3 regions of the Arthrobacter sp. UNCCL28 genome follow, and region 3 is predicted to be linked to each of the others. Evidence: predicted binding sites of a transcription regulator. Region 3 holds the regulator's gene; each other region holds the start of a gene.
What was found. Region 3 encodes HrcA, which represses chaperone genes, less so after heat shock. Its sites were predicted from a motif close to TTNGCACTCGNNNNNNNCGAGTGCNAA; they were not measured.
Positions count from the first base shown of each region.

Region 1: a site for HrcA is predicted at 2,902-2,928, ahead of BLQ01_RS02530 (FmdB family zinc ribbon protein). Genes of this name have one in related genera too.
Region 2: a site for HrcA is predicted at 8,343-8,369, ahead of groES (co-chaperone GroES). Genes of this name have one in related genera too.

Region 1 is NZ_FMWE01000001.1:558,185-569,111, reverse strand. It holds gene BLQ01_RS02550 (hypothetical protein) at 1-387, opposite strand, end outside; gene BLQ01_RS02545 (GNAT family N-acetyltransferase) at 533-1,144, opposite strand; gene galU (UTP--glucose-1-phosphate uridylyltransferase GalU) at 1,152-2,057, opposite strand; gene BLQ01_RS02535 (5-formyltetrahydrofolate cyclo-ligase) at 2,186-2,836, shown strand; gene BLQ01_RS02530 (FmdB family zinc ribbon protein) at 2,991-3,263, shown strand; gene BLQ01_RS02525 (Flp pilus assembly protein CpaB) at 3,333-4,139, shown strand; gene BLQ01_RS02520 (ATP-binding protein) at 4,166-8,329, opposite strand; gene guaA (glutamine-hydrolyzing GMP synthase) at 8,495-10,084, opposite strand; gene BLQ01_RS02510 (DUF3817 domain-containing protein) at 10,204-10,704, opposite strand; gene BLQ01_RS02505 (SURF1 family protein) at 10,701-10,927, opposite strand, start outside.
Region 2 is NZ_FMWE01000001.1:535,991-546,917, reverse strand. It holds gene BLQ01_RS02465 (acyltransferase family protein) at 1-1,901, opposite strand, end outside; gene BLQ01_RS02460 (DUF389 domain-containing protein) at 2,140-3,117, shown strand; gene BLQ01_RS02455 (flavin-containing monooxygenase) at 3,030-4,190, opposite strand; gene BLQ01_RS02450 (helix-turn-helix transcriptional regulator) at 4,396-6,030, opposite strand; gene groL (chaperonin GroEL) at 6,206-7,819, opposite strand; gene groES (co-chaperone GroES) at 7,906-8,202, opposite strand; gene BLQ01_RS02435 (hypothetical protein) at 8,394-8,756, opposite strand; gene BLQ01_RS02430 (THUMP-like domain-containing protein) at 8,824-10,053, shown strand; gene BLQ01_RS02425 (shikimate 5-dehydrogenase) at 10,058-10,870, opposite strand; gene ykgO (type B 50S ribosomal protein L36) at 10,922-10,927, opposite strand, start outside.
Region 3 is NZ_FMWE01000003.1:750,285-759,709, forward strand. It holds gene ybeY (rRNA maturation RNase YbeY) at 1-72, opposite strand, end outside; gene BLQ01_RS11965 (PhoH family protein) at 69-1,151, opposite strand; gene BLQ01_RS11970 (GerMN domain-containing protein) at 1,578-2,450, shown strand; gene BLQ01_RS11975 (16S rRNA (uracil(1498)-N(3))-methyltransferase) at 2,469-3,233, opposite strand; gene dnaJ (molecular chaperone DnaJ) at 3,236-4,363, opposite strand; gene hrcA (heat-inducible transcriptional repressor HrcA) at 4,414-5,421, opposite strand; gene BLQ01_RS11990 (DUF3097 domain-containing protein) at 5,601-6,452, shown strand; gene BLQ01_RS11995 (DUF4870 domain-containing protein) at 6,573-6,986, shown strand; gene hemW (radical SAM family heme chaperone HemW) at 7,071-8,300, opposite strand; gene lepA (translation elongation factor 4) at 8,301-9,425, opposite strand, start outside.

The sequences.
Region 1 (10,927 bases), on a different contig from region 3:
CGCACCAATGAAGGACACCAACGGCAGCCAGAACGACCCCGCACCGAAAATGAGGAGGATGCCCGAAACCGCCGCAGTCACCAGCAAGGCAAGACCTGCCAATGCCAAGGTCAGGCGGGCATAGCGGATGGTGAAGGGAGTGGTCGGCGCTGGCCGAAGCGACGACTCAGTCACGCGGGATTCCTGGGGCGACGCCGGTGCTTTGCTGTGCATGGTCTCCATCGGTTTCTCCTGCTGAGGTGCCAAAGTCAATACCACCCCTGCCTGCGGTTCGTCTGGTTCGTCGTCGATCGCCTCTGCTGGAACAGTGGCCGTTTGGACTTGTTGGCGCCTGTTCCGGAGAACGTAGGGCGCCACCCAGACCATCCACAGCGCAACAGTGACCACGAGTATCACTGAGCTGCTGAGAGGGAAGTCCACATTCAAAACCGTAGAAGCAAATCACCGGGTGCACCGGCATTGCGGCCGGTGTGTCGTCGTCGAGTCCGCAAATGACTGGATATACGGACAAAACGGCCCATGACCTGCCCGTTTATCCCCTGAGCCACCGACGTAGCAGGCCTTCAGGAACCTCGTCCGCTGTCAAGGCGAAGGAGCGGTGGTCAGCCCATTCGCCGTTGATGTGCAGGTACCGTTCCCGATACCCCTCATCGCGGAAACCGAGCTTCTCAACTACCCGTAAGCTGGGTTTGTTTTCGGGCCTGATGTTGATTTCCATCCGGTGAAGGCCCAACACCTTGAAGCAGTGATCGGTTGCCATGGCCACCGCTGTCGGAGCAATACCCTGCCCCGCCCGGCCCTTATCCACCCAGTAACCCAGCGTGGCCATCATGGCCGATCCCCAAATAATGGAAGAAACGGTCAGCTGCCCGACGATGAGCGGCTCCCGGAATCCCGGGGTCCTTTCAACAATGAGGAAAGGCAACGCAGTGGACTGGCGCGCCTGGTAGTTCAGCGAGGCCACCATCTGCCGATAGCTGGGCAGGCGCCCACCCGGTGCCGGGTTGGACGCCTCCCAGGGAGCAAGCCATTCGCTGTTCCGCGAACGGACTTCGGACCACTCCCGCTTATCGCGGTATCGGATGGGGCGAAGAAGCAGGTCTCCGCTTTCCAGCGTCACCGGCCAGATCGCAGAGCCGTACATCCTGAGGTTACTTGGGAAGCGAGGCAGTGAAGGTCGGCAGCCACTCACGCAGTTCAGGACCAAGGTCCTCGCGTTCGCAGGCAAGCTCGATGCAGGCCTTGAGGTAGCTGAGTTTATCGCCGGTGTCGTAACGGCGGCCCCGGAAGACAACGCCGTACACGCCGTAGCCTTCACCTTCACCGGCCGCAAGGACCTCAAGGGCGTCAGTCAGCTGGATCTCCCCGCCACGGCCTGGAGCTGTATTCTCCAGGACGTCAAACACGGCCGGGTGCAGCACGTAGCGCCCGATCACGGCAAGGTTGGACGGCGCTTCTTCCGGGGAAGGCTTCTCCACGAGCTGCTTGATGCGGACGTAGCCGTCCTCGCCGATCTCTTCGACGTCGGCGCAACCGTAGGCGCTGATCTTGGAGGGCTCCACCTCGATGAGCGCAACCACGGACCCGCCGGTCTTCTGCTGGACGGCGATCATGTCGCTCAGGAGGTTGTCGCGGGCGTCAATGAGGTCATCACCCAGGAGAACAGCAAAGGGCTCGTGGCCGACGTGCTGCTTTGCACGAAGGACTGCATGGCCGAGGCCGTTGGGGTCGCCTTGGCGGACGTAGTGGATGTCACCGAGGTTGGTGGCGGACTGGATGGCCTCAAGCTTGGCGGTATCGCCCTTTTCGGCCAGCGTCGCTTCCAGCGCCGGCACGCGGTCGAAATGATCCTCCAGGGCGCGCTTGCTGCGCCCGGTGATCATCAGGACGTCGTGCAGGCCAACCTTGACCGCTTCTTCGACGACGTACTGGATGGCTGGCTTGTCAACCACGGGCAGCATTTCCTTCGGCATCGCCTTTGTTGCAGGCAGGAACCGGGTGCCAAGACCCGCTGCGGGGATGACGGCCTTACGGACAGCATTGTTATCGAGAGTCACCGGACTAATGTAACGGAAGGAACACATCATCGGCTAAACCCTCGCCGCGCCGGGAAGACTTTTCTGTGGACCCGATGGCAGCTTCTGTTGCCGGACCAGCACCAGGCGAACCTCACGATCGGACACCCATGGCATCGAAGGAAGACATCCGCAGCACCCGGCGCCTCCACCGGCGGGGCCTCACCCCCGAGCAGATTGCCGCCGCAGGCACGTCCCTTGCACAGCATGGAACGGCATGGGCCGCAGCAGCCACTTCGGGCGCACCGGCCACTTTTGCCGTCTACGTGGGCGTCGCATTCGAGCCACCCACCATGCCCCTCATCCACTCCCTGCACGAGGCAGGGCACCGCATCCTCCTTCCCGTTTGCGAGCCCGGCAGGCAGTTGAGCTGGGTCTACTGGACGCCGTCCACCGTCTTTGTCCGTTCGGCCTATGCCCCTATTGACGAACCCGAGGGTGAACGCCTGGAAAGCCAGGTTGTGGCAGGAGCCGCCGGAATCTTCATGCCCGCCACGGCTGTGGACAGGGACGGCAACCGGATTGGCCAGGGCGGGGGCTACTACGATCGGCTCCTCCAGGGCCTGGACACTTCGGGCTCGCGGCCGCCCACCATTGCGGTGGTGTACGACGACGACCTCTTGCCGGAAGGTTCGATTCCCGCCGAAGCCTTCGACCGCCCCGTGCGGGAGGTGTTGACGCCAGCCGGCGTGGTCAAACTCCACAGCCGGGCAGAGGACAGCAGAACGGCGGACCCGGGCACCGCTGGAAGAACAGCCTGAGGACACTGCCTGCTGGTGAGGTCCGGCACATCTGCTGGCGCATCGGACGGAGCCGGATGATAGAATTGGCACTCAGGCCCTGCGACTGCTAATGCGAAGTAAAATCTTCGCCACGCTGCACAGGACCTGAACTTTGTCCTGAAGGAGGAACTCAGTGCCCACATACGCATACGCCTGCAAAGACTGTGACCATGCCTTTGACATCGTCCAGTCATTCTCTGACAGCTCCCTGACGGAGTGCCCTGAGTGCAAAGGCGCCCTTCGCAAGAAGTTCAACAGCGTCGGCGTCGTCTTCAAGGGCTCAGGTTTCTACCGGACTGATTCCCGTGACGCCAAGGGAAGCACCGTCTCAGCGGCACCGGCAGCACCCGCTGCGGCATCTTCTGCGCCTGCAGCCACCCCGGCCCCCGCAGCTGCTGCGAGCTGAGTCCCCACCTTTTCCACATACGCCGCTGGGTCCCTGTCAGGTGTGCCGGCGCGTGGCTAGCGTGGCGTCATGCCACAACAGTCTCGAAGCGCCCTCCTTGCCCGCGCCCGTCGATCAGCGTCAGCAACCACCGGTCCTTCGCGCCCGGTTCCCTCCGCGAATCCTGGGCACCAATCTCCGGGCCGTAACATGCCCACGAGGTTCCATCGCCCGCCGGATCATTCCACCCCTCGGGGCAGGCGGCGAAGGATTGGCTCGTGGATTGCCCGGAACAGGCGCCTCACCGTTGCCCTCCTGCTGTGCTTGGCCGCCGGCATCGCAGTCCAACAACTGACCCCGGCCCCGGAGCTGCAGGTCAGCGTTTTGGTGGCCGCCCGCGACCTCCCAACGGGAGCTACTCTCGCTGAGTCTGACTTCACCACCATGGGCATACCCCGTGACTTCGCCCTCACCGGGGCGATCTCGGATGGCGGGGCCCTTGTTGGCCGCCAGTTGGCTGCACCTTTGAACCGGGGTCAGATTCCCACGGAATCCAGCCTTCTGGGCCCCGGGCTCCTCACCGGATCACCGGTGGGCACGGCGGCCGTTCCCCTGCGGATGGCCGACCCGTCCTCCATCCAGCTGCTCTCCCCCGGCCAGTTGGTCACCGTGGTCCTGACATCGTCCGGTTCCTACGACGAATCACGGCAAACCCAGGTACTGGCAGGTCCGGTACCTGTGCTCTGGACCTCAGCACACGGCGGCAAAGCCGGCGAATGGTTGGGCACCAACGACACCGAAGGACTTGTGGTGGTAGCCGCGGATCCCCAACAAGCAGAAAAGCTTGCCGGCGCATCTACGCAAGGCAAGCTTTTCTTTGTTCTGGTCACCCCGTGACGGGCGATCCACATGGTGGCGGAAGATCAGCCCCAGTGCGGAGGCTTTTGTTCCTTCAACCACTGCTCATGGTCGTAGCCGGACTCGTCTCCCCATCGGCGGGGATCATCTTCCGCGGCTTTGGTGGGAAGAATGCCACTCACGCCGGGCTTGGCTGCCGCACTCCTGGCCTCCGAAGCCTCATCATCGGCATCGGCGGCCGGTTCGGCAGATTCGACCCCAACCTCGTCTTCGGGACCGGTTGCTTGTTCCATCAGTACTGCTTCTTTCCCGTTGTCTGCGTAGCTGTCTTCGTTTCCGGCAGCTTCGCCAGGCTGAACCTGGTCCTCCCGTGCCGGACTCGGAGCAAATGTGGGCTGCCCTTTGTCCGCACTCAATTGTTCAACGTCCATGTCCAGGAAGCCATGCTCCGGCGACGTCGACCGCGGAATGTGGTTCTCCAGCCCAAGGTAAGATCCGATGCGATCCGCGCAGGATGAAGGGTCCGTAAAGACCTCGATGGTCCACAGGGACATGTACCGCCACCCCATGCGCTCCAGCAGTTGCGGACGCAGCCGGCTGCGTTCGCGGACACTCATCCGGCGATAGCGCTCGGTTCCATCGGATTCGATGGCAACGGGTGTGGGGATTTCCGCTCCCTCCCGGCCAATCGTATGAACGGGATCAGCGGCAGCAGCAATGTCCAGCACGCCATCATAGAGATGCCATACACGGGCACCGCGGGCCCTCAGTCGTTCTCCAAGGTCAGCCACCAAAGGATCTTCGCCAAGAGCCTGCTCACTGGCAACAGCACGGGAAGCGGGGGTACCAAGATTGCTGTTTCCCGAAAGCTCCCTGTCCAGCAGCTCGTAGAAGTCCACGGCGCCGTGAGCCAGCCGGTCAAGGTCAAGGTCCTCGGGACGGAAGCAGCTCAGGACATGCATCGAACGCCTTGCACGGGTCATGGCCAAGGCGAACCGGTTACGGCCACCTTCAGCGGACAGCGGCCCGAAAGAGTGCAGTGCCCGGCCGTGCGGGGTGCGCCCGTATCCGAGGGAGAAGATCACGTGGTCCCTCACCAGGCCTTGGGCACGCTCCAGGTCCACCACACGGAAAGACTCGGGGCCGGCGCCAAAGAAGGTGGACAGCAACGGATGGTTGGGCAGTTGCAGCCTGATCGCCTCGCCGATGCGGGCAGCATGGCGCAGGCTGGCCGTCACAACCGCCAACGACGTGCGGGGCCGCAGCCTGGCATGTTCGAACACAAGGTCCACCACGCGGTTGACCTCTGCTGTCACGGATTCGACGCCCTCGTGGTCAGCCCCGGGAAGGCCAGTGCCGTCGGGAATGTACTCCACCAGGATGGAGCGGTCCAGCCCTGTGACGGAGTTCCCGTCGGGCAGGCGGCGCAGGCCCCCGTCGTAATAGTTTTTGCTCAGCTGAAGGATCAGGTCCTCGTCCACTGCCCGGTACACCCAGTTCAGCTGCCAGGTTGGCAGGACCCTTGCCAGTGCTTTGAAGGCGCTGTCGACGTTCTCGTGGCTTGCAACGCCGGCAACCGGCGGCTCCACGGCAACGCTGAAGGTCCGTGCATGGGCAATCTTCGCATCACCGAAGGCCACCACTTGCTTGGCCCTGGCAATGGCCGGAAGGACAGCCTGCAGCGAGGTGGATTCGGCGTCAATCACCACCACGGCGTCAAACTTTTGCTCGGCGGGAAGAACACCGGTCAGGAGGTAGGGGCTGACCGACCACACAGGCACAAGCAGCGGCACCAGGTCCGGCGCCTGGGCACTGAGCGCAGGCAACGTGACCCGGCCGTCCTTCAGCAGGGCACGCAGCAACTCCGCCTGCCTTGGATGCTCTTGGAGCCCCTGGCGCCATTTCTGCGCCAACTGCCACCGGAGGCGGGCGGCACCGCTGGCGATGTGCGCCTGGTCTGCAAGCCGGTATTCGGCTTCAAGGCGACGCAGGGAATCGCCGTCGGACATAGCCAGGTAGTCGTCCCCGCTGATCATGGCTTCCAAAGCGGACTGCCACCAGGCCAGGTCCAGTTCGGCGGCCACGGAAGCGGCAGGAACTTCGCGGGCAGCCAGGTCGGACAACAATTCACCGAGTCCGTGCTCGCGCATTTCCTCGATGAGGAGGGTCCGTTCGGGAAGGGTCTCCAGTGTTGCCGTGTCTGCAACAAGCCGTTCCAACCGCTCCATGAGTTCCAGATACGGGGTCCCGTGCAGGGAGCCACCGGCGCTGGTGTGCTTGAGCGAGGCACCGAGGCGGTGCAGGACATCGTCAAGTTCCCGGTAAAGGACACCCAGGTCAGCGAGCCCGGAAGGCACTGCGGGGTGGCGCTGAGTGGTTGCATAGCCTGCCCACAGGGCCCTCTGCTCCTGAACCAGGACAAGGGAACTGTGCAGATCGGCGATGTGCACGCCGGGCCGCACGTATTCCTTCGCTACCCGGCGCAGGCGGGACCGCTGCATGGAGGGCATCTCCAGGTTCCGCTCCCGGCGCCAGGCGGAGCTGGCGGTCGCGGAAATAAGGTCATGTACCGGCCGGTCGAAGATATCGGGGGTGAACTTATCCAGGCTCTCCCGGACGGCGATGAGCAGTTCGAGCTGTGCACCCCATTCGGTGAAAGTATCGCCCAGCCGGATTTCAGCGTGGTCGGAAACCTGCTTCATCCTGTCCCGCAGGACAGGAAGCTTCTCCTCTGCCAGGCGCGCGAGTTGTTGGGCTTCTTCGGTCTCCTTGCGCGTGACCAGGCGTGCGCCGTACCAAGGGCTGGAAGTGGACGCCCGGCTGAAGCTGCCGAGCTCCGCTGCCCGGCGCAGGCGGCCTGCCAGTTCCTCCCGGTCCTTGATGTTGTCCAGGACGCTGCGCTTGAGGCGGACAGTGGTGGAAGGCGCGGGGTGGATGGATGTCAGCTCTGCCAGTGACTGCATGGCCTGGTAGGGAGAGCACCCCCACCGTTCACGGACGTTGTGCAGCGAGGCCACATGGTCCATCAAGGCGTGGCGGTGCCCGGTCAACGTCTGGTGCAGATTGCCCAGCTGGGGTTCAAGCGCTTTTTCGTTGCGCATGATGGCCCGGACCAATTGGCCCTTGAGCTGCTGCGGAGTGGTCCCGTTGCCGGGGCGGAACAGCATGGAGTCAAGGCCGAGCGATTCCAGATGCGCGGAGAGTCCTGCCAGGCTGGACTGCCTGTCACCTACCACCAGCACGGATTTACCCTCGCTGACCAGCGCACCGATCGCATTGATGGCGGTTTGGGTCTGCCCGCTGCCCGGCGGGGTGCTGACAACCAGGGAATCCCCGGCGCGGACGGCATCCACAACGTACTGCTGGTCCGTGTCGGCGTCCAACAGCAGGAGTTCATCCGCCGGATCACGAAGATCGAGGCTGGGGAACCGGCCGGCTTTGATCGGCTCAGGCTCAATGTCACCACCGTTGGCTGCAACAGCAAGCGCCGCAACGGTGGGATTGTTCATGTTGATCCATGGATCATCGAGGTTGCCCGACAGGTCAGCCAGGGTGGTGACCAGCAAGTTGAACTCCACCTCGGCACCGTGAATCGGCTGGACGAGTGTTGCCAGCCGGTCCAGCACCGGCTGGGGATCGAAACGCGCGGTGTTATAGGCCATGCGGGCCACTGCGTTGACGTCGAAGACGATGCCATGGACCGATTTCAGGTGGCGGACCAAGGCAGGATTCATCCGTGCCTGCTCGGTGAGCTGAAGCTCGAAGTCGTCTTCGCCCGGCCTGATGGTCAGGATGATCGAAGCGAGCATGACGGGTGCGGAAACGCGTTGGGGCTTTCCACCAACAGCAGAGGTCCACACTACGGTCCCTGCCGACAAATAACCGGCCTCAATACCGCGATCGTTGCTCAGCTCGAAGATCTTGGACCTGATATTGCGGGCGGCGCGGGCTGCCACCAAGTACTGCTGCCTGTCCCGGATCAAGGTGGACAGGCGCGTCCTTCGACCTGCCAGCAACTGCGCCAACCCCGAGGGGTGCGCGTTGCTGAGATCGATGGCGCCCTCCGGCGTCTTGACGAAACGCAGCATCGTGTCCGCCCCGGTGACGGGCTTAAGACCAGACAGCCATTTACGGAGCTCTTCGGAACCCTCTTCCTGGCCTTGACCTAGTGACACAACTTCTGCCTTCTTTTCTGTACTAGCTTTAGACGCCTTGGACCATACCGGCATACCTTCGAGGGTAGCGGGAATACCTTGGCAGTCCGGACCGCAACGCTGTTCCGACGCGAAATTGGCCGTCATTTCACAGGTGCCTGCCAAATTGCGGGGACCACGGCACTACGGGGGTCCAAGCAAAATGGCCGGCCTCCAAAGGAAGCCGGCCACTTTAGAATGCTATTCCCACTCGATGGTTCCCGGTGGCTTGCTGGTGACGTCCAGCACCACGCGGTTCACTCCATCAACTTCGTTGGTGATGCGGTTGGAGATCCGGGCGAGGAGGTCATAAGGCAACCGCGACCAGTCCGCCGTCATGGCATCCTCGGAGGACACCGGTCGCAGCACGATCGGGTGGCCATACGTACGGCCATCACCCTGGACACCAACACTGCGGACATCGGCCAGGAGGACAACCGGCATCTGCCAGACGTCGTTATCCAACCCTGCGGCCGTGAGTTCGGCGCGGGCAATGGCATCGGCCTTGCGCAGCAGGTCCAGGCGTTCCTTGGTTACTTCGCCTACGATACGGATTCCAAGGCCCGGGCCCGGGAACGGCTGGCGTCCGACGATTTCCTGCGGCAGACCAAGCTGGGCACCAACAGCGCGCACTTCATCCTTGAACAAGGCCCGCAGCGGCTCGACGAGCTCGAACTGCAAATCCTCAGGAAGCCCACCCACGTTGTGGTGGCTCTTGATGTTCGCAGCACCTTCGCCGCCGCCTGATTCGACGACGTCCGGGTACAGTGTTCCCTGAACCAGGAACTTGATCTTCTCGCCTTCGGCAGCAGCCTGGGCGATGATGGCCCGCTCCGCTTCTTCAAAAGCACGAATGAACTCCCGGCCAATGATCTTGCGCTTGGTTTCGGGGTCGCTGACGCCGGCCAAAGCCGACTGGAAGCGCTCCTGCTCATTGGCGACGTAGAGGTTGACGCCCGTGGCAGCCACGAAGTCGCGCTCGACTTGCTCGGCTTCGCCTTCACGCAGGAGGCCGTGGTCAACGAAGACACAGGTCAGCTGGTCGCCAACGGCGCGCTGGACCAAAGCCGCAGCTACAGCGGAGTCGACGCCACCGGAGAGGCCACAGATAACTTTGGAGTCCCCGATCTGCTCGCGGATCCGGTCCACCTGCTCTTCGAGGATGTTGCCGGTGGTCCAGTTGGGGCTCAGGCCGGCCCCCTTGAACAGGAAGTTCTCCAGAACATGCTGGCCAAGGACAGAGTGCTTCACTTCCGGGTGCCACTGCACACCGTAAAGGCGCTTCTCGTCATTGGCGAAGGCAGCTACCGGAGCTCCGGCCGTAGTAGCCAGGACCTCGAAGCCCTCGGGGGCCTCGTGAACAGAGTCGCCGTGGCTCATCCAGGTGTTCTGGGACGCCGGGACGCCATCGAGGATGGAGCGTGCGTCACCTACCAGCAGGGCTTCGGTGGCACCGTACTCCCGCAAACCGGTCTGGGCTACCTTGCCACCCAGGGCATTGGCCATGGCCTGGAATCCGTAGCAGATGCCAAACACGGGAACGCCGGCCTCGAAGAGGTCAGCACCCACGAACGGGGCACCCTCTGCGTAGACGCTTGAGGGCCCTCCGGAAAGGATGATGGCTGCCGGGTTCTTGGCCAGAAGCTGCTCGGTGGTGAAGGTATGCGGAACAATTTCCGAATACACATTCGCTTCGCGGACGCGGCGGGCAATCAGCTGCGCGTACTGGGCACCGTAGTCAACAACCAGCACCGGCTTCTGGGAAGTTTGGGGTGCGGTGGGAGTAGTCACCAGACAAGACTACTTTGCCGGGCCGTCCCGGTGCACGTCCGCGAAGCCTGCAAGGGGCCAAAACGCCCCTTGCCGTAAGGCATCTCACATGCATTGCTGCGCGTGGGGCCGGCGGTGTCCTAGTACCGCTTGGATGCCTGGGGGTTGGCGGCCAGTTCAGCTTCCACCTGGGCGTGGAACTTCTTCTCCACAATGAAGGACAGCAACGGAATCACACCGCCCAGGGCCAGCAGGACCATCTTGGAGAACGGCCAGCGCATGAGCGACCACAAGCGGAAGTTGGAGACCAGGTAGACCACGTACATCCAACCGTGCACGATCAACACCGAGGTGGAGATGTTGAATCCGCCAATCACTCCCTTGGGCTCGGATTCGGCGAAGCCAAAACCAAAGGGCTGACCCGTCACGGCGTTGGTGCCGCCTGCGAACAGCGAAACTCCAAACCCGTAACGGGCGATGAGTTCGGCGCACAGCAGGAGCAGCATGGCACCGGTGAGGTAGGCCATGACTTTGTAGAACTTCAGCGCCGAACGGATCTGGGCTTCCGTTCCGCCAAACCGCCGCTTCTTGGGCTTGGGTCCGGATTGTTCGGGCTGGATGGCCGGTTTTGGCTCAATCATTGCTGCACCTTTTGTTCTGGCTCTGGGCTTGTAGGTTCTGTGGTGGCCCCGGGACGCTCCGAGGGATAGGAGACGCGTTCGTCGTCTTCGTGGCCGTCGCCGTCTCCGCCTTCTTCATCCTCGTAGTCCTCGTCCTCTTCGAGGTCGCGACGGTAGTCGTCCTTGACCAGGCGCCACCAGATGAAGAGGGAGAACCCAGCGAAGACAACCCATTCCACGGCGT
Region 2 (10,927 bases), on a different contig from region 3:
TCCAGGAAGGCCGCGTTGCCGAATGTTCCCTGCACTGCCGCGAAGGGGCTTTCAGCGGCAAGGACCTCTGGCTGGTCGGACTTGCAGTCGGCACTGTCCACGCCCTTGGACAAGGCACACTCGGTGACGTTGTAGTCGTAACGGGGGTTGTCGCGGATGGCCACCACCTCAATGCCCAAATCGTTGAAGTTGGTCACGGTCTGGTCAAAGCCGTAGATCAACTGCTCATCCGGCGAGGACGGGGACGCCATGGTTCCCACCATGAAAACTGTGTCCGGAGACTTTTCCGCCGCGTACCGGAAAGCGGCAGCATTGAAGTCATTGCAACCGGCGTCGGCGTCCGGGTTCTCCGGCATGAAGTGGCATCCGCCCACCAACAGCGCAGTCACTTTCCAGTGCTCCGCCTCCGCCAGCGGAGCAAGGGCAGCAAGCCACTGCTGGGAATGGGAGTCGCCCAACACCAGGATCTCCCGGTCAGCGTCCTCCCCCACATCGTTCTGCTGGCACTTGTCCTGCAATTGCTTGTCCCCGGGCTTGGCATCGCCCTCGCACGGGCCGGACAACGTTGCCCAGTCTTCCGGAAGCTGCTCAGCGGTGGGCAGTGTCTTGGCGCCATCGCTGACCAGGTCCACATAACCGGGAACCAGCGCGTGGGCGCCGGGGTTGTCATTGAATGCCTGCGCCTGGGCGGCTTTGAGGTCCAGGTCCTGCTTGTATTGGAACCCCAGCAGTGGTGCGCACGCCACGGCCAGGCACGCTGCAATCGCGATGACCGAACGGCGGCGCTTGACCTCAGGCCATTTCCATTCCCGGAACGGCTTCTCCACGTACTTGGTGGTCAGGAACGCCAGGACCAGGGACAAAGCAATGATCACTGTTCCCGAGAGCCAGCCGGCATGGTCCTTGCCACTCCAGGCCAGGGCGATCACCAGGATGGGCCAGTGCCACAGGTACAGGGCGTAGGAATTGTCACCGAGCCGGACCAGGAACTTTGAACTGAGGATCCTGTCCACGCCCAAACGGCTCCCGCTCTGGCCCGCAGCAATCACGGCAACCGCGGCCAGCGTAGGCCACAGCGCAACGAACCCGGGAAATGCCGTCTGCACCTGAAGCAGGACACCGCAGCTGAGCATGGCCGCGACGCCAATCCATCCCATGACCACGCGCACTGGCTTGGCGAAGTTCAAACCCGGGAGAACCAGCGCCAGCAACGTGCCCAGGGCGAACTCCCAGAGGCGCGCAAAGGTATCGAAGTACGCCACTGCCTGGTTGGTGGCCGTGAAGATGACGGAGTACGTCAAGGAAAGAGCAAAGATGACCGCAAAAGCGTAGGCGAGGGTGGCCCTGTACCTGAGGCTGAACCGGCGGCAAAGAACTGCGACGGTGGCAAAAATGACAGGCCACAGAATGAACACCTGGCCCTGGATGGAAAGGGACCAGAAGTGCTGCAGCGGGCTGGCCAGGCTGTGGTCGGTTGCGTAGTAGTTGACGGCCAGGCCCTGAAGGAGCCAGTTCTCGAAATAGAACAGCGATGCCCACGCCTGGTGGACCACCTCCACCCAGCGTGTGGGCGGAAGGAAGGCGAACGTCGCCGCCAGCGTAGCAAGGAGTACCACCACGACGGCGGGAAGCAGCCGCCGGAACAGGTGCAGCCAGTGCCGCACAAGATCCATGGGGCGGCCCTGTTTAAAACGGCCGGTGAACTGCAGCGTCATGAGGAAGGCAGAGATCAGGAGGAAGACATCCACGCCTCCGGAAACCCGGCCGATCCAGATGTGATAACTGACCACCATCAGGACGGCGAGCGACCTCAGACCTTGGATCTCAGGGCGGAATTTCGACTTTGCAACGGGTCCGGAAGGCCGCCTGCCGGCGCGGGCAGGTGCTGGGAGCGTTGGCATAGTCACGTTAGGCAGTTCCTCAAAAGCTGTGGCACAAAGCATCAATCATACGCGGGTTGGCGGCCCCAACCCAGTCGGGACCCTTCCCGGGACCGGTCTTCATAGGTCAATCAGGACCGATCCCGCTCTGCATTTTCCCTGTCCATCCTGTGCGTGGCGTGTGCGTGGCCTGTGCCTGAATGGCTGGTAAGGCAACCGGACGCAACTACGCTGGAGCCGGGTCGACGGAAGGAACCCCATGATCGTACAGTTGCGCATCTGCGTGCCGGAGGAGTTGGCCGATGCCGTCCTTCAATGCTGCTCCGGCCAGACCGGAACTGCGGAGGTAGCCGTCTTCAAGGGCGCCTCGGTGATCCCTCCCGGCGACGTGATGACTGTCCAAATTGCCCGGGAATCCGCGGAAGAACTGATAGAACGGCTGCACGCCCTCAAAGTGCCCGACTTCGGGTCGATCTCCATCTCCTCACCGGACCTCGTTCTGTCCGAGCGGGCCGACCACGCCGAGGAAGAGGCTCCCGGTGAATCGGCCGACTCCGTTATCTGGGACGAAGTGTCCACGCAGACGGGCGAGGACTCCAAACTGACATGGAGTTTCCTGGCGTTCCTGGTGATTGCGACCCAGCTGGCAGCCATCGGCATTGTGACCGATTCAACCATCGCCATTGTGGGCGCCATGGTGGTGGGTCCTGAGTTCGGGCCCCTCGCCGCGTTGGCTGTGGGGCTGGTGGAGCGGAAGTGGCGATTGGTACGCGGCTCACTGCTTGCCCTGGCCGTGGGTTTTCCCCTGGCCATGCTGGTCGCTGCTTTGGCAGCATGGGTCTCCGTGCCTCTTGGGTTGTTCCCGGACAACACACTGGAGCAAGGTTCGGCGGTGGAATTCATCTACCATCCAGGTCCGTACTCACTGATCGTGGCCGCATTGGCGGGAGCAGCAGGCATGTTGTCCATGATCAGCCACAGGTCCTCGGCCCTGGTGGGCGTCTTCATCTCTGTCACCACTGTGCCCGCCGCAGGGTACGTTGCCGTGGCCTTGGTCCTGGGCGAATACAGCCAGGCGGCCGGCTCTGCCATGCAACTGGTCCTCAACCTGGTGGGCATCGTCTCAGCGGCCGCTGCCGTGTTGCTTTTCTACCGGCTCATCGGCAAGCGGGTTTCACTGCCCCGGCGGCCGTCCCGCTCCGGACGACGTTCCATAGCCAATCGGCGGGCCAGGTAACGGGCGTCCCGGCATACTCCAGGCAGCGTTGCCGAGGCTGCCGCGAACAGGAACTCCTGGCCGATGAAGTAGACGCCGGGAACCTCGTGGGCCACGCCCCTTGTCTGCAGGGGCTCGCCACGATCGTCAAAGACCGGCAGCTTCACCCATGAGTAATCCTCGTGATAGCCGGTGCACCAGATGACGTTCGCGGCCTCCAGCCGGGTCCCGTCATCCAGAACCGGGACACCATCAGAAATCCCTGCCAGCCTCGGGCCCAACACAACCCCGGCGGCCAGCAGATCCTTGGTCTTGGTCCGGATCAGCGGCGCAGCCATGGACTTGAACCCCGGAGCAGCCTTTCGCCCGATCGGCGTGTTGAGCGTCAGGACGTGGACGCCAAGGAACTTGACCACCGGCAGGGCAAAACGGGCTGCTGCACGGCCGTGCTTCACCGGCATTTCGCCGCTGGGCCTGCCGGACAGTACCGTGTGGTGCGAACCGGCAACGTCCAGGGCGATCTCAGCGCCGGAATTCCCAAGCCCCACCACAAGCACAGTTCCGTCCCGCAGTTGCCCGGGGTTCTTGTAGTCCTGTGAATGGATTTGGAGAACCCCGGGATCCAGCTCTCCTGCGAACGCAGGCCGTTGAGGCAGGCGGTGTCCGCCGGTGGCAATCACCACATTGTGCGAGCGCCACGTATGCTCGGCCGCCCGGACAACGAAACCTCCACCCTCAGCCCTGATTTCCTCCACGTGAACGCCGGCCACGAAAGGAAGGTCAAAGCGGCGGACATAGTCCTCCAGGTAATCGGCCAGTTGGTCTTTTGTGGGGAAAGCAAGGCGGTCTCCAGGGAAGGGCCAGCCCGGAAGCCCATCATATTTGGCGGGTGTGAACAGCCTGAGGGAGTCCCATCGCTGACGCCAGGCATCTCCTGGCCGTGGGTTCTGATCCACTATGAGGAAGTTCCGGCCTTCCCTGGCCAACCAGTACGCGAGTGCGAGTCCGGCCTGGCCACCGCCCACGATCACGGTGTCCAGGTCGGTGTGCTGCTGGACTGTGTTCGTCTGGTCTGGTTGCTGCTGCGAGTCCATGGCTGGTCTTCCTTCCATTCTTGGATCTTGGGGGTCCTGATACAGCCAAGCTACGATCCCAGCGCCTCCCGCCGCGTCGGCAGAATGGCCCATTGGCTTCCCAACGACATGGGTAATTCTGCGCATTAGGTGATAGAGCGTCCGGCACATCGGCAGGGGAAATGAGAGAGCGTCCGGCCGAACGGCAGGGGAAGTGAGAGAGGGATCAGTGGATCAAGCCGTGTTCAAAGGCATAGCTGGTGGCAGCTGCCCTGGATGGCACGGAAAGCTTGGAAAGAATGTTGCCCATGTGCCGGGCTACGGTCTTTTCGCTGAGGTACAGCTCCCGGGCGATGGCGCGGTTCGAGTGTCCAGCGGCCACCAGGCGCAGGACTTCCATCTCCCTGCCCGTCAGTGAGGACTGTCCTCTGGGTTTTTCGCCGGCCAGTTCCAGGACTTCCGCCAACGCCGGTGTTGCTCCCAGATCCGCGAACTCGGTTTTTGCCGCTTCGAACTCCATGGCCGCCGAGTCGGGGTCGCCCAGCATGGCGCAGGCACGGCCGGCAAGCACCCGGCATCGGGCTGATTGGTAGGGGGCCTCAAGGCTGTACCAGATCCGCCAAGCACTCCTTGACTGACGGAGGGCAGCTGTGGGGTCGCCCTCGGCCAGGGATACTTGCGCGCCCGCGTGGGAAGCCAGCGCCAATTCCAACGGCCGGCTTTCGTCATGCAGTGGCTCGGATAATTCGTCCGCCAGGGCCCTGGCCGCACCCACGTCCCCCAGTGCCAGTTCAATGTCCACCGCGGCGGGGAGCAAACGGCGGCGATTGACCGTGTCCGCGCCGGCCAAGGCCCGCCGCATAGTGGTTTGGGCTTGGGATTCCTTGTGCTGCGCCAACTGCAGGTACGCGATTCCCGGTACCGGCTCAAAGCCAGTCCCCGCCGCCGTGGCATATGCTTTGGCCGCTTCATCCCAGAATCCTCTGAGGCGCAGGACTTCGGCTTGCTGGTACCAGGCCCCGAACGTCGCATCGGGGTCGCCCTTCCTGACCCTGCCTTCGGCCGAACGCGCCACAGAAAGCGCCTCGTCCCATGCGCCATGCAAGATGAGCAGCTCAGCCCGGTAGGCCTGGCATTGTCCGCTGAACATCACCATGTCCGGGCGTTCCCCGCACCAACGTTCCAACGCCGAAGTCCACTCGTGGGCACGCCGGACATCATGCGAGAGTCGGCAGCTGCCCAGGACCGCGCAGTAGATAATGCCCGAAGGGATGGGAGAGACCTCCCCTGAGGTGACCGAAACCATCACTTCGTCCAGGAGCAGCAGTCCTTCCTCCACCTGTCCAAGGGAAACGCATGAGGTACCCACTCCGAGCCGCCCCAGCGCCTGGAGGTCGTTGTCATGGAAGGATTGGCCCAGATTCAGGGCCCTGCTGAACAGCTCATGGCCGGTCTGGGGGTTGCCGGCACGAAGCGACGCCAGCGCGGCAGGGATGAGGAGGTACCCTTCCGCCGCGCATGGTCCGGCCATGCCGTCCAGCAGGTGCCGGGCACGGGACAACCAGCCGTTGCCACGTGCTTGTTCACCCATGTCCATGAGGAACATGACCAGCCAGGCAGCACAGCGGGCAGCGCTGTCGGTGTCGCCCATTGTCAGGAATTCGTCGTGGGCTCTTGCCAGGTATTCGATGCTCTGGGCGTTCAAGCCAAGCAGCATGGCCACCGAAGCCGCCAGCTCGATGTCCTGGGGCGGGAGGCCGGCCTCGGAATCGGCGCGGGCCAGGCAATCGAGTGCATCGCTCCAGCGGCGCTCACGGAATGCGGAGCGCCCCAGGTCCAAGTTTGTGTCCGGAGCTGTCATGGCCCGCCCCTGCGGGTGGTGGCTGCCCGGTAGATGCCCGAGCCGCCTTGGTAGCGTCAGGTTACCGCCGCCGTCGAACGCCCACAATAGTCTCACCAGGCGGGAGGGGTGCTGCCGGCGGAAACGCACGAAGCCCCGGCCACAAACGTGACCGGGGCTTCAGTAAAACAGGCTCTTAGTGGCTGTGGCCTGCGTGTGCGTCTTCTTCCTCAGCCGGCTTCTCGGCAACCAGGGTCTCGGTGGTGAGAACCAGGGCAGCGATGGAGGCGGCGTTGCGGAGTGCGGAGCGGGTGACCTTGACGGGGTCGATCACGCCGGCGGCGATCAGGTCCTCGTACTCGCCGGACTTGGCGTTGAAACCGTGGTTGGCTTCCAGCTCGGAGACCTTGGCAACAACAACGAAGCCGTCGAAGCCGGCGTTCTGGGCGATCCAGCGCAGGGGCTGGACCAGGGCGCGGCGGACGATGCCCACAGCTGCTGCTGCGTCACCCTCCAGTGCCTTGACGGCCGGGGACTCGTCCAATGCCTTGAGGGCGTGGATGAGAGCGGAACCGCCACCGGAAACGATGCCTTCTTCAAGGGCTGCACGCGTTGAGGAAACGGCGTCCTCGATGCGGTGCTTCTTTTCCTTCAGCTCAACCTCAGTGGCTGCGCCGACCTTGATGACACCGATGCCGCCGGCAAGCTTGGCCAGGCGTTCCTGCAGCTTTTCCTTGTCCCAGTCGGAGTCCGTCCGGGAGAGTTCGGCACGAAGCTGGGCAACACGGTCAGCCACGTCCTGGGCCGAGCCGGCGCCGTCAACGATTGTGGTGTTGTCCTTGGTGACCGTGATGCGGCGTGCGGTACCGAGTACCTCCAGGCCAACGGAGTCCAAGGTCAGGCCGAGGTCCGGGGAAACAACCTGTGCGCCCGTGAGCGTGGCGATGTCCTGGAGCATGGCCTTGCGGCGGTCGCCGAAGCCCGGAGCCTTGACGGCAACAACGTTGAGCGTGCCGCGGATGCGGTTGACGATCAGTGTGGAGAGGGCTTCGCCTTCGATGTCTTCGGCAATGATGAAGAGCGGCTTGTTGGCCTGCAGGGCCTTCTCCAGCAGTGGCAGGAAGTCCTGCAGCGAGGAGATCTTGCCCTGGTTGATCAGGATGAGGGCGTCCTCGAGGACGGCTTCCTGGCGCTCTGCGTCGGTGACGAAGTACGGGGACAGGTAGCCCTTGTCGAACTGCATGCCCTCGGTCAGTACCAGTTCGGTCTGCGTGGTGGAGGACTCTTCAATGGTGATGACACCGTCCTTGCCAACCTTGCCGAACGCTTCGGCGAGGAGCTCGCCGACTTCGTCGCTCTGCGCGGAGATGGCTGCGACGCTGGCAACCTGGGTGCCTTCGACTTCGCGGGCGTTCTCCAGGAGGCGGGCTGCGACGGCTTCAACGGAAACCTCGATGCCGCGCTTGATCTCGCCCGGAGCGGCGCCGGCAGCAACGTTGCGCAGGCCTTCCTTGACCAGGGCCTGTGCCAGCACGGTGGCCGTGGTGGTGCCGTCGCCTGCGACGTCGTTGGTCTTGGTGGCTACTTCCTTGGCCAGCTGTGCGCCAAGGTTCTCGTAGGGGTCATCAAGTTCGACTTCGCGGGCGATGGTCACGCCGTCATTGGTGATCGTGGGAGCGCCCCACTTCTTGTCCAGCACGACGTTGCGGCCGCGCGGGCCAAGCGTCACCTTGACAGTGTTGGCGAGCTTGTCGATACCGGCCTCAAGAGACCGGCGGGCAGCATCGTTAAAAGCAAGCTGCTTTGCCATGGTTGTGTCCTTTCAAGACAGAAAACCCGCACCGCCGGCGGTCGGAATTGATTTCCAACGTGACGGCGGCGCGGGGCTCCGGGAAGTTACTTTACGACGATCGCAAGGACGTCGCGGGCGGACAGAACGAGGTACTCGTTGCCGCCGGTCTTGACTTCGGTTCCACCGTACTTGGAGTAGATGACGACGTCGCCAACAGCTACGTCAACCGGTACGCGGTTGCCGTTGTCATCGAAGCGGCCGGGGCCGATTGCAACAACTTCGCCTTCCTGCGGCTTCTCCTGTGCGGAGTCCGGAATGACCAGGCCGGAAGCCGTGGTCTGCTCTGCTTCGAGCGGGCGAACAACAATACGATCCTCAAGAGGCTTAATCGAGACCGACACTCGGACTCTCCTTTTCATGAGCTGATTCATGGACTAAGAACTAGGGTGCCGGAGCGTACAACCGTCGTCGCGGTGCCGGAAGACGCTTGGCGTGATTAGCACCCTCTGGGGGAGAGTGCTAACAAGACTCTATGTAAGCGTTAGCACTCGGTCAAGGTGAGTGCCAGCATTTCGTCATGGGTGAACGTCGGTCACCGGCCTGTGAGGTCGTCCAAATCGTAGTTCTGGCCGTCGTCATCCTCATCCAGCGGCGTATTGCCGCGGTTCAGGTACAGGAACACTCCGGCCGCAACAGCAACGACGCCGGAAATCACCAGGGTGATAATCCCGCCGGTACGGGCGCCACTGTAAAGCTCGCGGATGCCCCGGGCCTCGTCCGTGGCATCATTGACGCTCTTCCCCGCCACCGAATAGGTGGCCGCGTTGAAGGAATCCAGCGCAAAGATGATGATCAGCAGGCCGACGCAGACCACGGCAATCACGACCCCCGCTATCAGGGCGGGTCGCGCGAACTTCATCACGGTGGAGGGCTGCGGGGCTGCGGTATCTTCCATGCAAACAACCCTATCCGGCTGATTCGTCCGTCACGTTCCCAAGTGCCGCGCCGTTAGGCTTGATGGCATGCCCCACGCACCGCAGGAACAGATCGCACCCTTGCTGACAACTGAAGGATGGGAACTCCTGGCCTCGTTGGGGCCCTACCGCGAGGCTGATGCCTTCAGTGTCAACGCCGACCTCCGCAAGGCCGGCCACTCCCCCGAATTGGTGGCCGCAGTCCTCACGCAATCCCGGCTGCGCACCCGGGCAGAGGCAAAGTTCGGAGAGTTTGCCCGGCAGATGCTGTTCACCCAGGCCGGCTTGGAGCAGGCAACGCGGTTGAACGTGGCCGCCCGGCACGCCGAACGTTTCGTGAAAGCCGGGATCTCCCACGTTGCAGACCTCGGTTGTGGGCTCGGCGCTGATTCAATGGCCATGGCATCCATGGACATTGCTGTCACCGCCGTTGAAATGGATGAAACCACGGCTGCCTGCGCCACCATCAACCTCATGCCTTTCCCGCACGCCACCGTGGTGCACTCGGATGCGACGTCCGTAGAGCTGGACGGGATCGACGGCGTGTGGCTGGACCCTGCCCGCCGGACCACCTCAACGTCGGGGACAAAACGCATCTGGGACCCTGAGGCTTTCTCTCCCCCGTTGTCCTTCGTTGAAAAGCTGGCAGCTACCGGCCGCGCCATCGGCGTCAAAATGGGGCCCGGAATCCCCCATGACTCCGTTCCCTCCCGTTGTGAGGCCCAGTGGGTTTCGGTAGGCGGCGACGTCACCGAAGTGACTTTGTGGTTCAATGCCGTGGCCCGTCCCGGTGTGCGTCGGGCGGCACTGGTCATCGGCAGCCAGGGCGCCGCTGAAATCACCAGCGGCGAGGAGTTCGACGGCGGCCCGGCAGCCGGCGTCGGGCCCGTTGAGGGCTTCCTTTACGAACCTGATGGTGCGGTGATCCGCGCAGGGTTGGTGGCCGACGTCGCCGAACGCCTGGACGGGCACCTGCTGGATGAACACATTGCCTACATCTGCGCGCCGGAACTGCACGACACTCCTTTTGCCCGCGCCTATAAGGTGCTCGAAGTGATGCCCTATAACGTCAAGGCCCTCAAAGCCTGGGTGAAGACCAACGGCATCACCGTGCTGGACATCAAGAAGCGCGGCACGTCCGTGACGCCCGAAGAGCTCCGTAAGCAACTGCTCCCCGCCAAACCGGCCAAAGGCATGGCTGCGAAAACAGCCACCCTGGTCCTGACCAGGATCGGCGAGGACAAAGTGGTTGTCGTGGTGGACCCGGTAAAGGCCTGAGCCGTCAGCGCCGCGAGAACTCCGAGGCCTCGCGGACCTGCCCGGCGCTGGGACGTACACCCGTGTAAAGCACAAACTGTTCTTCAGCCTGGATGGCAATGACCTCGGCTCCGGTGATGACCTTCTTGCCGGAGTTCCGTGCTGCGGTGATGAGCGGCGTTTCCGAGGGCAGTGCCACGACGTCGAACACCACCTGCGCTGCGGCGATGGTGGCGTCGTCGAAGGCCTGGGCCCTTTCGTCCGCACCAGCCATGCCCAGCGGGGTGACGTTGATGATGAGATCCGCTGTTGAGCGGTTGACGTCGTCCTGCCAGCCGAATCCGTAAAGATCCGCGAGCGCGCGGCCACTGGTTTCGTTGCGCGCCACGATGGTCACTGCAGTAAACCCGGCGTCCCTGAGGGCGGCGGCGACGGCCTTGGCCATGCCCCCGGCACCGCGGAGCAGCACGGTGTGGCTGTTGGGGACCTGATGGTCCTTCAGGAGCCGGGCTATAGCGATGTAGTCGGTGTTGTAGGCGGTGAGGACGCCGTCGTTATTGACGATGGTGTTCACCGAATCAATCGCTTTGGCTGATGGGTCCATCACGTCAACCAGGGGGATGACGGCTTCCTTGTAGGGCATGGACACCGCGGCACCCCGGATGGGGAGGCCGCGGATGCCAGCCACTGCGAGCGTGATGTCCGCCGGGGCGAATGCCTTGTAGACAAAGTTCAGGCCGAGCAGATCGTAGAGATAGTTATGGAACCTGGTCCCGATGTTGCTGGGCCTGGCCGCCAGCGAAATGCACAGGGACATGTCTTTGTTCAGGATTGGCATTCCCCCATTAAACAACGGCCTTCACGCTCCCGCGTTGATCCCGCGGCCGGGTTAGCC
Region 3 (9,425 bases):
GAAGCGGGACAACGTCACCAGCTGGGCTTCGTCCACCGCCACACCGGACTCGTTGTTGACTTCAATACTCATTGACGTTCTCCACGTTTGTAATGGTTGGCTGGTGCGTCCTTGCGGTGCGCGTCATCCCAGGTGCTGTAGGCGGAGACGATGTCGGCCACGAGGCGGTGGCGAACGACGTCGGCCGCCTCCAGGATGGAGAAGTTGACGTCGTCTATGCCGGTCAGGATCTCCCGCACAATCCGAAGGCCCGACGTCGATCCCAGCGGAAGGTCGATCTGGGTGACATCCCCGGTGACCACCATCTTCGAACCGAAACCCAGACGGGTCAGGAACATCTTCATCTGTTCGGGTGTGGTGTTCTGCGCTTCATCAAGAATGATGAAGGCGTCATTAAGGGTGCGTCCACGCATGTACGCCAAAGGTGCCACCTCGATGGTGCCGGCAGCCATCAGCCTGGGGATGGATTCGGGATCCATCATGTCGTGGAGGGCGTCATAGAGCGGGCGAAGGTACGGATCGATCTTGTCGCTCAACGTACCTGGCAGGAATCCGAGGCGCTCCCCGGCCTCTACGGCCGGGCGCGTCAGGATGATCCTGCTGACTTCCTTCATCTGGAGCGCCTGCACAGCCTTGGCCATGGCAAGGTAGGTCTTGCCCGTGCCGGCCGGGCCGATGCCGAAAATCACCGTGTTGGCATCGATCGCATCCACGTAGTTCTTCTGGTTCAGCGTCTTGGGACGGATAGTCTTGCCCCGGCTGGAGAGAATGTTGTGCGTCAAAACATCGGCGGGATTCTGCACAGACTGGGTCCTCAACAGGGACACCAACTGTTGGAGAATATCGGGGGTCACCACAGTCCCCTTCGCCACCAACCCGCGCACTTCCTCAAGGAGGCGCATGATACGGGGAATCACCGTGGAGGGACCGGTCATGGAGAGCTCGTTGCCACGAACATGGAAATTGACGTCCTGGAACTGTTCCTCAATGAACCTCAGGGCTTCGTCGTGGCTGCCCAGCGAGTGAACCATCTGGTCGGAGTTGTCGAACGTGACGACTTCCGTGCGCGTGCCCGGTAAAGTGTGCGGGAACTCGTTGGGCTGCTGGTTGCCGTTGCCGGTCCTGAGCCGCCCGTTCAAAGATTCACTCATAGTGTTGGCCCTCAGGCCTTTTCTCCTCCGGTTGGTCCTTACTAACACCATCGATTCGACATTCGCTGCGGACTCTCGCAGAACGCTTTGATGCCGGAATCTCTTCAATCCTACGCCAGCCCGGCCCCGGGCGAACCTGTCTCCCCGGCCACATCCGGCACCCAGGGAGGAGGCGGACAGATTGTCTCAACTCGGCATCAAGCCGGTATCAATCATGTTTCAGTTGGCCTTCTCCCCCCTCAAACCCGGCTGACCGCCGTCGACGATGTGCCAAGCTGGCATAGCGGGTGGAATCAGATCCCCGCAACCCAGCCAAAGACGGCTGCAAAAAACCATGCAAGGCAGGACAGGAAACCCATCAGGAAAACAGCCAGCAACGCACCAGGCACCAACAAGCGGACCAAATCCGCCGTTGCCGTGCCTGCAATGCTTGCCGTCCTCCTCCTGACAGGTTGCATCGCCAACGGCGGCGGCTCCCAGGCCACCCCCACTCCCCCTCCGCTGACCGTTCAGGATGCCCCGGCCAGCAACGCACCGCTGGAAACCACCCAGGCGTCCACCAAGATTCCGGTCTACTGGATTGGACGGAGCAAGGAAGAGGTCTACCTCTACCGCGAGTTCAGGGACATTACGGGCGATGGAAATCCTGTGACAACGGCGCTGAAGATCATGATGGCGGAAAAGCCCTTGGATCATGACTTCTTCACACCGTGGCAGGAGCCCTCCAGCCTGGCGACTTCCATCTCGGGAAAAAACGTCATCACAGTCGATATTTCCCGCGATGCCTTCAACTCGAACCTGGACGCCGGAATGGCCCAGCGGGCCGTGCAACAACTCGTGTACACCGCGACCGCTGCAGCGTCATCGTCAGGGCTGATCAATTCGGGCCAACAGATCCAGGTGGTCGTCCTGGTGGACGGCCACAAGGACTACATGGCGTTCGGTCAAGTCCAGCTGGGCGAGCCCATGACCCGTGACGCATCCTTGGTGGCACCGCTGTGGATCATCGATCCCCAGGAAGACACCACCCTGCCCACCGGATTGGTCAAGTTCAACGGGCGGAGCACTGACAGCTCCAAACCGATCTCCTGGCAGGTCCTGCAGGACAACGGCAAGGGTGAGAAGACCAGCCTGCTCACCGGCCAAACGCAAGCCACTGGCGAACCCGGGCAATATGGCCTGTTCACCTTCGGCGCCACGTTGAAGGCGGGTCAGTACGAGGTACGCGTTTCCCAAGTGGACAATGCCGGCAACGCCATCGCGACAAGCACGGACACCCGGCTGTTCAGGGTCGGATAGCTGTTCAGGTCCGTCCGGCTACCAGCGGCCCAGGATGTCGCTCGCAAGAACGACGGCGGCCGGTCCCGCCGTCGAAGACCTCAAGACGTGATGTCCCAAGAGCGCGGTCACAGCACCGGCGTCACTGAGCCGCGTTACTTCCCGCGGTGAGATTCCCCCCTCAGGCCCGACGATCAAGAGCACTTCCCTGGGGACGGCAGCACCAGAGGCCGCCCAGGCCTCAAGGACGGTCCGCAACGGGTTCTTGGCGTCTTCGTGCAAAATGATGGCGAGGTCGCTGGCGGCAACGGCTTTGGCCAAGGACCCGGTGTCCACCATGGTCCTTACTTCAGGGATCCATGCCCGCCGTGCTTGCTTGGCCGCAGCCGCCACCACGGACTCCCACTTAGCATGGGCTTTTGCAGCACGGTCGGCCTTCCATCGAACAATGGAACGTTCTGACTGCCACGGAAGCACAGCATCTATTCCGAGTTCCGTAGCCGTCTCGATGGCCAGTTCGTCGCGATCGCCTTTGGCCAAAGCCTGGACCAGCACCAAACGGATGTCCGGCCTGTCTTCGAAGACTACGTCCGAGGCGGTGACTGTCAGGCCCGCGGGACCGGCCTCGGCCACCACACCGGTCAGCCTCGCGCCGGATCCGTCGGCTATGTCAACGGGTTCTCCCACCCCAAGGCGTTTGACCGTGACGGCGTGCCGCGCCTCCGGACCTTCCAGCACGAAGGTGCCTCCCGGGCGTACGTCGTCAAGGCTCCCGGCGGAGGTGAAGAAGACGGGGTTGCTCACCGCTACAGGTTACCGAGCTTGTCCCGAAGCTTGGCGAACATGCCGCCGCTGGCCACGAGCTTGCCTTCGGTGAACTGCTCCCCGCGAAGTTTCGCGAGCTGCTGCAAAAGCTCCTCCTGGGCAGGATCCAGCTTGCTGGGTGTTTCGACATGGAGGTGTACCTTGAGGTCGCCGCGTCCGTATCCCCGCAGGTGCGTCACACCCAGGCCCCGCAGGGTGATGATCTCGCCCGACTGGGTTCCGGCCTTGACGTCGATGTCCTGCGCGCCGTCGAACGTTTCGAGCTGCAACTCAGTGCCCAAGGCCGCCGCCGTCATAGGCACGCTGAGGGTGGCGTGGAGGTCGTCACCTTCGCGCATGAACATGGAATCGTTGTTGACGCGGATCTCCACGTAGAGGTCGCCGGAGGGCCCACCCGCGGGGCCGGCTTCACCTTGGCCGGACAACTGGATACGCGTGCCGGTGGCAACACCGGCGGGAACCTTGATGGTCAGGGAGCGGCGGCTGCGGATACGGCCCTGTCCGTTGCACTCGTTGCACGGGTCCTTGATGACCGTGCCGAAGCCCTCACAGGATCCGCAAGGAGCTGCGGTCATGACCTGGCCAAGGATGGAGCGGACGGCCCGCTGGACCTGACCACTGCCGCCACAAATGTCGCAGCGTTCCGGGTGGGTGCCGGGGCGGCAGCAACTGCCGTCACAGGTGGGACAGGTTACGGCCGTGTCCACTTCCAGCTTCTTGTTGACGCCAAAAACGGCGTCCTTAAGGTCAATCCGGACGCTGATGAGTGCGTCCTGGCCGCGTCGGACACGGGAGGCAGGCCCGCCATGACCACCGCCGCCCCCAAAGAAGGTGTCAAAGATGTCCTGGAACGCGAAGCCCTGGCCGGCGTAACCGCCACCATAGCCGTTGTCCGTTCCATTCTCGTTGCCGGTGGCATCGTAGACGCGGCGCTTCTGGGGATCGGACAGGACCTCATAAGCATGGGTCACGGCCTTGAACTGTTCCGCGACATCCTCTCCCGGGTTTACGTCCGGGTGGAGTTTCCGCGCCAACTTGCGGTACGCCTTTTTGATCTCTTCCCCGGTGGCTTCCGGCGAGACTCCCAAAACGTCATAGTGGCTGCTCAAAGTCGGTTTCTCTTCCTTGTTGTACTGCGGATGTTTCTTCGGACCGGCGTTCAGCCGCCGAGAATGCGTGAAAGGTAACGGGCCACGGCCCGGACTGCGGCCATGGTGGTTGGGTAATCCATGCGGGTCGGGCCCAGGATGCCCACTTTTGCACCGGATCCGTAACCGGTGGCCACCACGGATGCTTCCGCCAGTCCGTCGTAGGGATTCTCCCGGCCGATGCTCACGGTGACGCCGCGTGGATCATCTCCCATATCCGACAACAACCGGAGCATCACAACTTGTTCCTCGAGGGCTTCAAGCACCGGACCGATACTCAACGGGAAGTCCACATTGGACCTGGCGAGGTTGGCTGTACCGGCCATGAGGATACGTTCTTCGCGGCTGTTGTCACTGAGGGCCTGCAGCCCGTTCGCCAACGTTTGGGCCAGTCCCCGAAGCTCCGGCGGGCACAGGGCAACCACCGACGGCAGGACTTGCGGCAACAGGGCCAATTGCGTTCCGGCGATGCTTCCCAGGAAGCGCGACCTCAGTTGCATCAAAGCGTCGTCGCCCACGGCCGAACCGGTTTCAATGACCTTCTGGCCGACGCTGCCGGTATCGGCAATCAACACCACCAACACCTGTTGGGGGGCCAACAACACAAACTCTACGTGCCGCACCAGGGCGCGGTTCGAGTGGGGATACTGCACGACGGCGACCTGGTTGGTCAGTTGCGACAGGAGCCTGACTGTACGCTCCAGGATGTCGTCGACATCATCAGGGCCTTCAAGCAACGAATGGATGGCTCTCCGCTCGGCCGCTGAGAGGGGCTTGACCTGGGAGATGCGATCGACGAACAGTCGATAGCCCTTGTCGGTTGGAATGCGGCCGGCACTGGTATGGGGCGCTGCTATGAGGCCTTCTTCTTCAAGAACTGCCATGTCATTGCGGATGGTGGCGCTTGAAACACCAAGATGATGCCTTTCCACAAGGGCCTTTGATCCCACAGGCTCCCGCGAATGTACGTAATCTTCAACGATGGCACGCAGTACTTCCAATTTGCGCGGCTCACTCATTGCTCCACCTCCTGACAACTGCCATGGCCACCGGGGCCGGGTCCACTTAGCACTCAACATGCCCAAGTGCTAACCAGTCTAGTATGAGCCACCCCGTTGCTAGCATTGAACTTTCCCGGTCCAGCCCGATACAAAACAACGCGGCACAGAAATTAACCCAGCAAAAAGGTAGGAATTCCTTGGCATTCGACACGTGGGGTCCCCAGGACCTGTCAGCTCCTGCCAAACGTCAGCTGCCGGAAGTAGCAGTCCAGCGCGGGATGGTCCTTGAGGACGTCCAGTCGGGATGGGTGGGCGAAGTCACCCGCGTCGAAAAAACCGGCGGCACGCACATCGTGGCCCTTGAAGACAGGCGGGGCAAGACCAAGTCTTTCCAGCTTGGTTTCGGCTTCCTGCTTGAGGGGCAACCGATCCGGTTGATGCCCCCGGCTCCGCGCCAAGCGCCGTCGGCTGTCAGTAACGGGCGCACTGCTTCGGGTTCGGTACGGGTTCAGGGACACCGGGCACAGGTGGCCAAAGCCAGCCGTATCTGGGTGGAAGGCAAGCACGACGCCGAACTCGTCGAGAAGGTCTGGGGTGACGATCTCCGGGTAGAGGGCATAGTGGTGGAGCCCTTGCACGGTGTGGATGACCTCAAGTCTGCGATCTCCGCATTCAACCCCGGCCCCGGTCGACGCCTCGGCATCCTGGTGGACCACCTTGTGGACGGTTCCAAGGAATCACGGATCGCCGCGGACGCCATGGCGGTTCCCGGAGCAGCAGGCAACGTCCTCATTGTTGGACACCCCTACATCGATGTCTGGCAGGCCATCAGACCCAAAGTGCTGGGCATTGAGGCCTGGCCGTCAGTGCCCCGCGGGACTGACTGGAAGACCGGGATTCTCTCTGCGTTCGGCTGGCCCCACGAGAGCGCTGAGGACGTGGGCCTCGGCTGGCAGCGACTCCTTGGCGCCGTCCGAAGCTACGCCGATCTTGAAGCGTCACTACTGGGCCGGGTGGAGGAAGTCATCGACTTCCTCACTGTTCCGTGACGTTGCCCCCAAAGCAGCAGCAAGTAACGTGTCATCGAGGCGTTTGTCCCGTGAAGCTGGTCGGGGCCGGTATTCTGGGACAGCAACACCGCAGCATCTTTACAGTAAAGGGAACACACCGTGGCAGAGAACGCTCCTGAAGAACCGGGCAGCGCCGCAGGCCAGCCCCAGTACCATGGCGCGCCTGCAAACGCGCTGCCTTTGACTGCCAGCGAGGACAGGCAGTGGGCTACTTTGGCACACTTCGGCGGCATTCTGGGTTGCCTGCCCTCGCTGCTGATCTACCTGATCTTCCGCGACCGCGGACCGTTCACGGCGCAGGAATCCAAGGAAGCGTTGAACTTCACCCTGCCTCCAACCATCGCCGCCGTTGTGGCGAACATCCTGGTGCTGCTGCCGGTGGTGGGCAACATCTTCGCCGTGATCGCCACCGGCATCTGGGTAGCCTTGACCTGCTTCTCAGTCTCGGCCGGAATCAGGGTCAACCATGGCCAACCGCACCGCTACAAGATCAACCTGCGCTGGGTTAAGTAACCCACCACGCCGCTGCCCGGCCAGGAGCTGGCCGGGTGCGAAAGCGTCAGCCGGGCAAACAGGCATCAGCTGGGCAACCAGGCATCAGTCGGGAAGAATCCTGCGGACCACGGCGTCCGCCAAGAGGCGGCCCTTCAGCGTAAGGATCAGGCGGCCCTTGAAGGCCTGCACGGGATCCACCAGTCCGTCGGCGATCAGCCCGGCCATTGCATGGCGCCCCACCGCGTCCAGGGCATCTACTGACAACCCTGTGCCAAGTCGGGCTTCGAGCATGATCCGTTCGACTTCCCGGGTTTCGGCATCCAGTGTTTCCCGGCCCGCTGCCGGCGAGCTTCCGTTGCCCAAACGTCCGGCATACGCCGAAGGATGCTTCACGTTCCACCAGCGGACACCCCCAACGTGGGAGTGCGCTCCAGGGCCGACGCCCCACCAGTCGTCACCGCGCCAGTAGGCCAGGTTGTGCCTGCATGCCTGCTCCGGAGTCCGGGACCAGTTGCTGACCTCGTACCAGTCCAGGCCGGCTTTGGAAATCAATTCATCGGCCAACTCGTATTTGGCCGCGTGATCGTCGTCGTCGATTCCGGGTACCTCACCGCGGCGGATCTGGGCCGCGAGTTTGGTGCCGTCTTCGACGATCAATGCGTAGGCACTGATGTGATCGGGCTGATAGGAAAGAGCCGTCTCGAGGGACAACCGCCAGTCCTCCATGGACTCCCCCGGCGTACCGTAAATGAGGTCCAGACTCACTGCGAGCCCGGCCTCTCGGGCCCACTGGACCACCAGCGGCACCCGGCTGGGGCTGTGCGTGCGGTCAAGGACCTTCAGCACGTGCGGTACCGCTGACTGCATGCCGAAGGAGACCCGGGTGAAGCCGGCATCGGCCAGCACTTTCAAGGACTCAGGGGTCACCGAGTCGGGATTGGCTTCGGTGGTTACCTCGGCTCCGGGCTCAAGCCCCCAGTGGTTGACCGCGGAGCGCAGAATCAGGGCGAGGTCTTCGGCAGGGAGGAGCGTGGGCGTGCCCCCGCCAAAGAAAACGGTACTCATTGGGCGCCTTGGCAACCCTGATGACTCCAGCGCAACGGCCGCGAAGTCAAGCTCGGACACTGCTGTTGAAGCGTAGGCATCCTGCGAGGCCCCACCACCGAGCTCGGTGGCCGTGTAGGTGTTGAAGTCACAGTAGCCGCATCGAACGGCGCAAAACGGGATATGGACGTAGAGCCCGAACTTTCGGTGCTCGACGCCGGCCAGCACCTGCGGCGGAAGAAGTCCGTCCGCAGGTGCCGGATCGCCCAAAGGTAGGACGCTGGGCATCTACTTCTTGGCCTTGTCCTTGGACTCGTCGGTGGTCAGCGCTGCGATGAATGCCTCCTGGGGCACCTCGACGCGACCCACCATCTTCATGCGCTTCTTGCCTTCCTTCTGCTTTTCCAGAAGTTTGCGCTTACGGGTGATGTCACCGCCGTAGCACTTGGCAAGAACGTCCTTGCGGATGGCCCGGATGCTCTCGCGGGCAATAATGCGCGATCCGATGGCCGCCTGGATGGGAACCTCGAACTGCTGCCGTGGGATGAGCTCACGGAGCTTGCCGGTCATCATCACACCGTAGGCGTAAGCCTTGTCTCGGTGGGTGATGGCGCTGAAGGCATCGACTTGTTCACCCTGCAGCAGGATGTCCACCTTGACGAGGTCTGCAACCTGTTCGCCGTCGGCTTTCCAATCCAGCGAGGCGTAGCCGCGGGTCTTGGACTTCAGGAGGTCGAAGAAGTCGAACACAATCTCGGCCAACGGAATCCAGTATCGGAGCTCCACGCGGTCCTCGGAGAGGTAGTCCATGCCGCGCATCTGGCCGCGGCGGCTCTGGCACAGTTCCATGATGGACCCTACAAACTCGTTGGGTGCCAGGATGGTGGCCGAAACCATCGGCTCGCGAACCTCGGAGATCTTGCCCGTGGGGTACTCACTGGGGTTGGTGACGTGGATGACCTTTTTGTCTTCCAGGGTCACCTCGTACTCCACGTTGGGAGCTGTGGAGATAAGGTCCAGGTTGTATTCACGCTCAAGGCGCTCACGGGTAATTTCCAGGTGCAGCAAGCCGAGGAACCCCACGCGGAATCCGAAGCCCAGTGCCGCGGACGTCTCGGGCTCGTAGACCAGAGCGGCATCGTTGAGCATCAGCTTTTCAAGGGCGTCGCGAAGCACGGGGTAGTCGGTTCCATCCAGTGGATAGAGGCCGGAGAAGACCATCGGCTTTGCGTCAGCGTAACCGCTGAGTGACTCTGACGCCGGCTTGGCCAGATTGGTGACGGTATCTCCAACCTTGGACTGCCGGACATCCTTCACACCGGTGATCAGGTAACCGACTTCACCGACGCCAAGGCCCTTTGACGGAGTGGGCTCCGGGGAGCTAACGCCAATTTCCAGGAGCTCGTGCGTGGC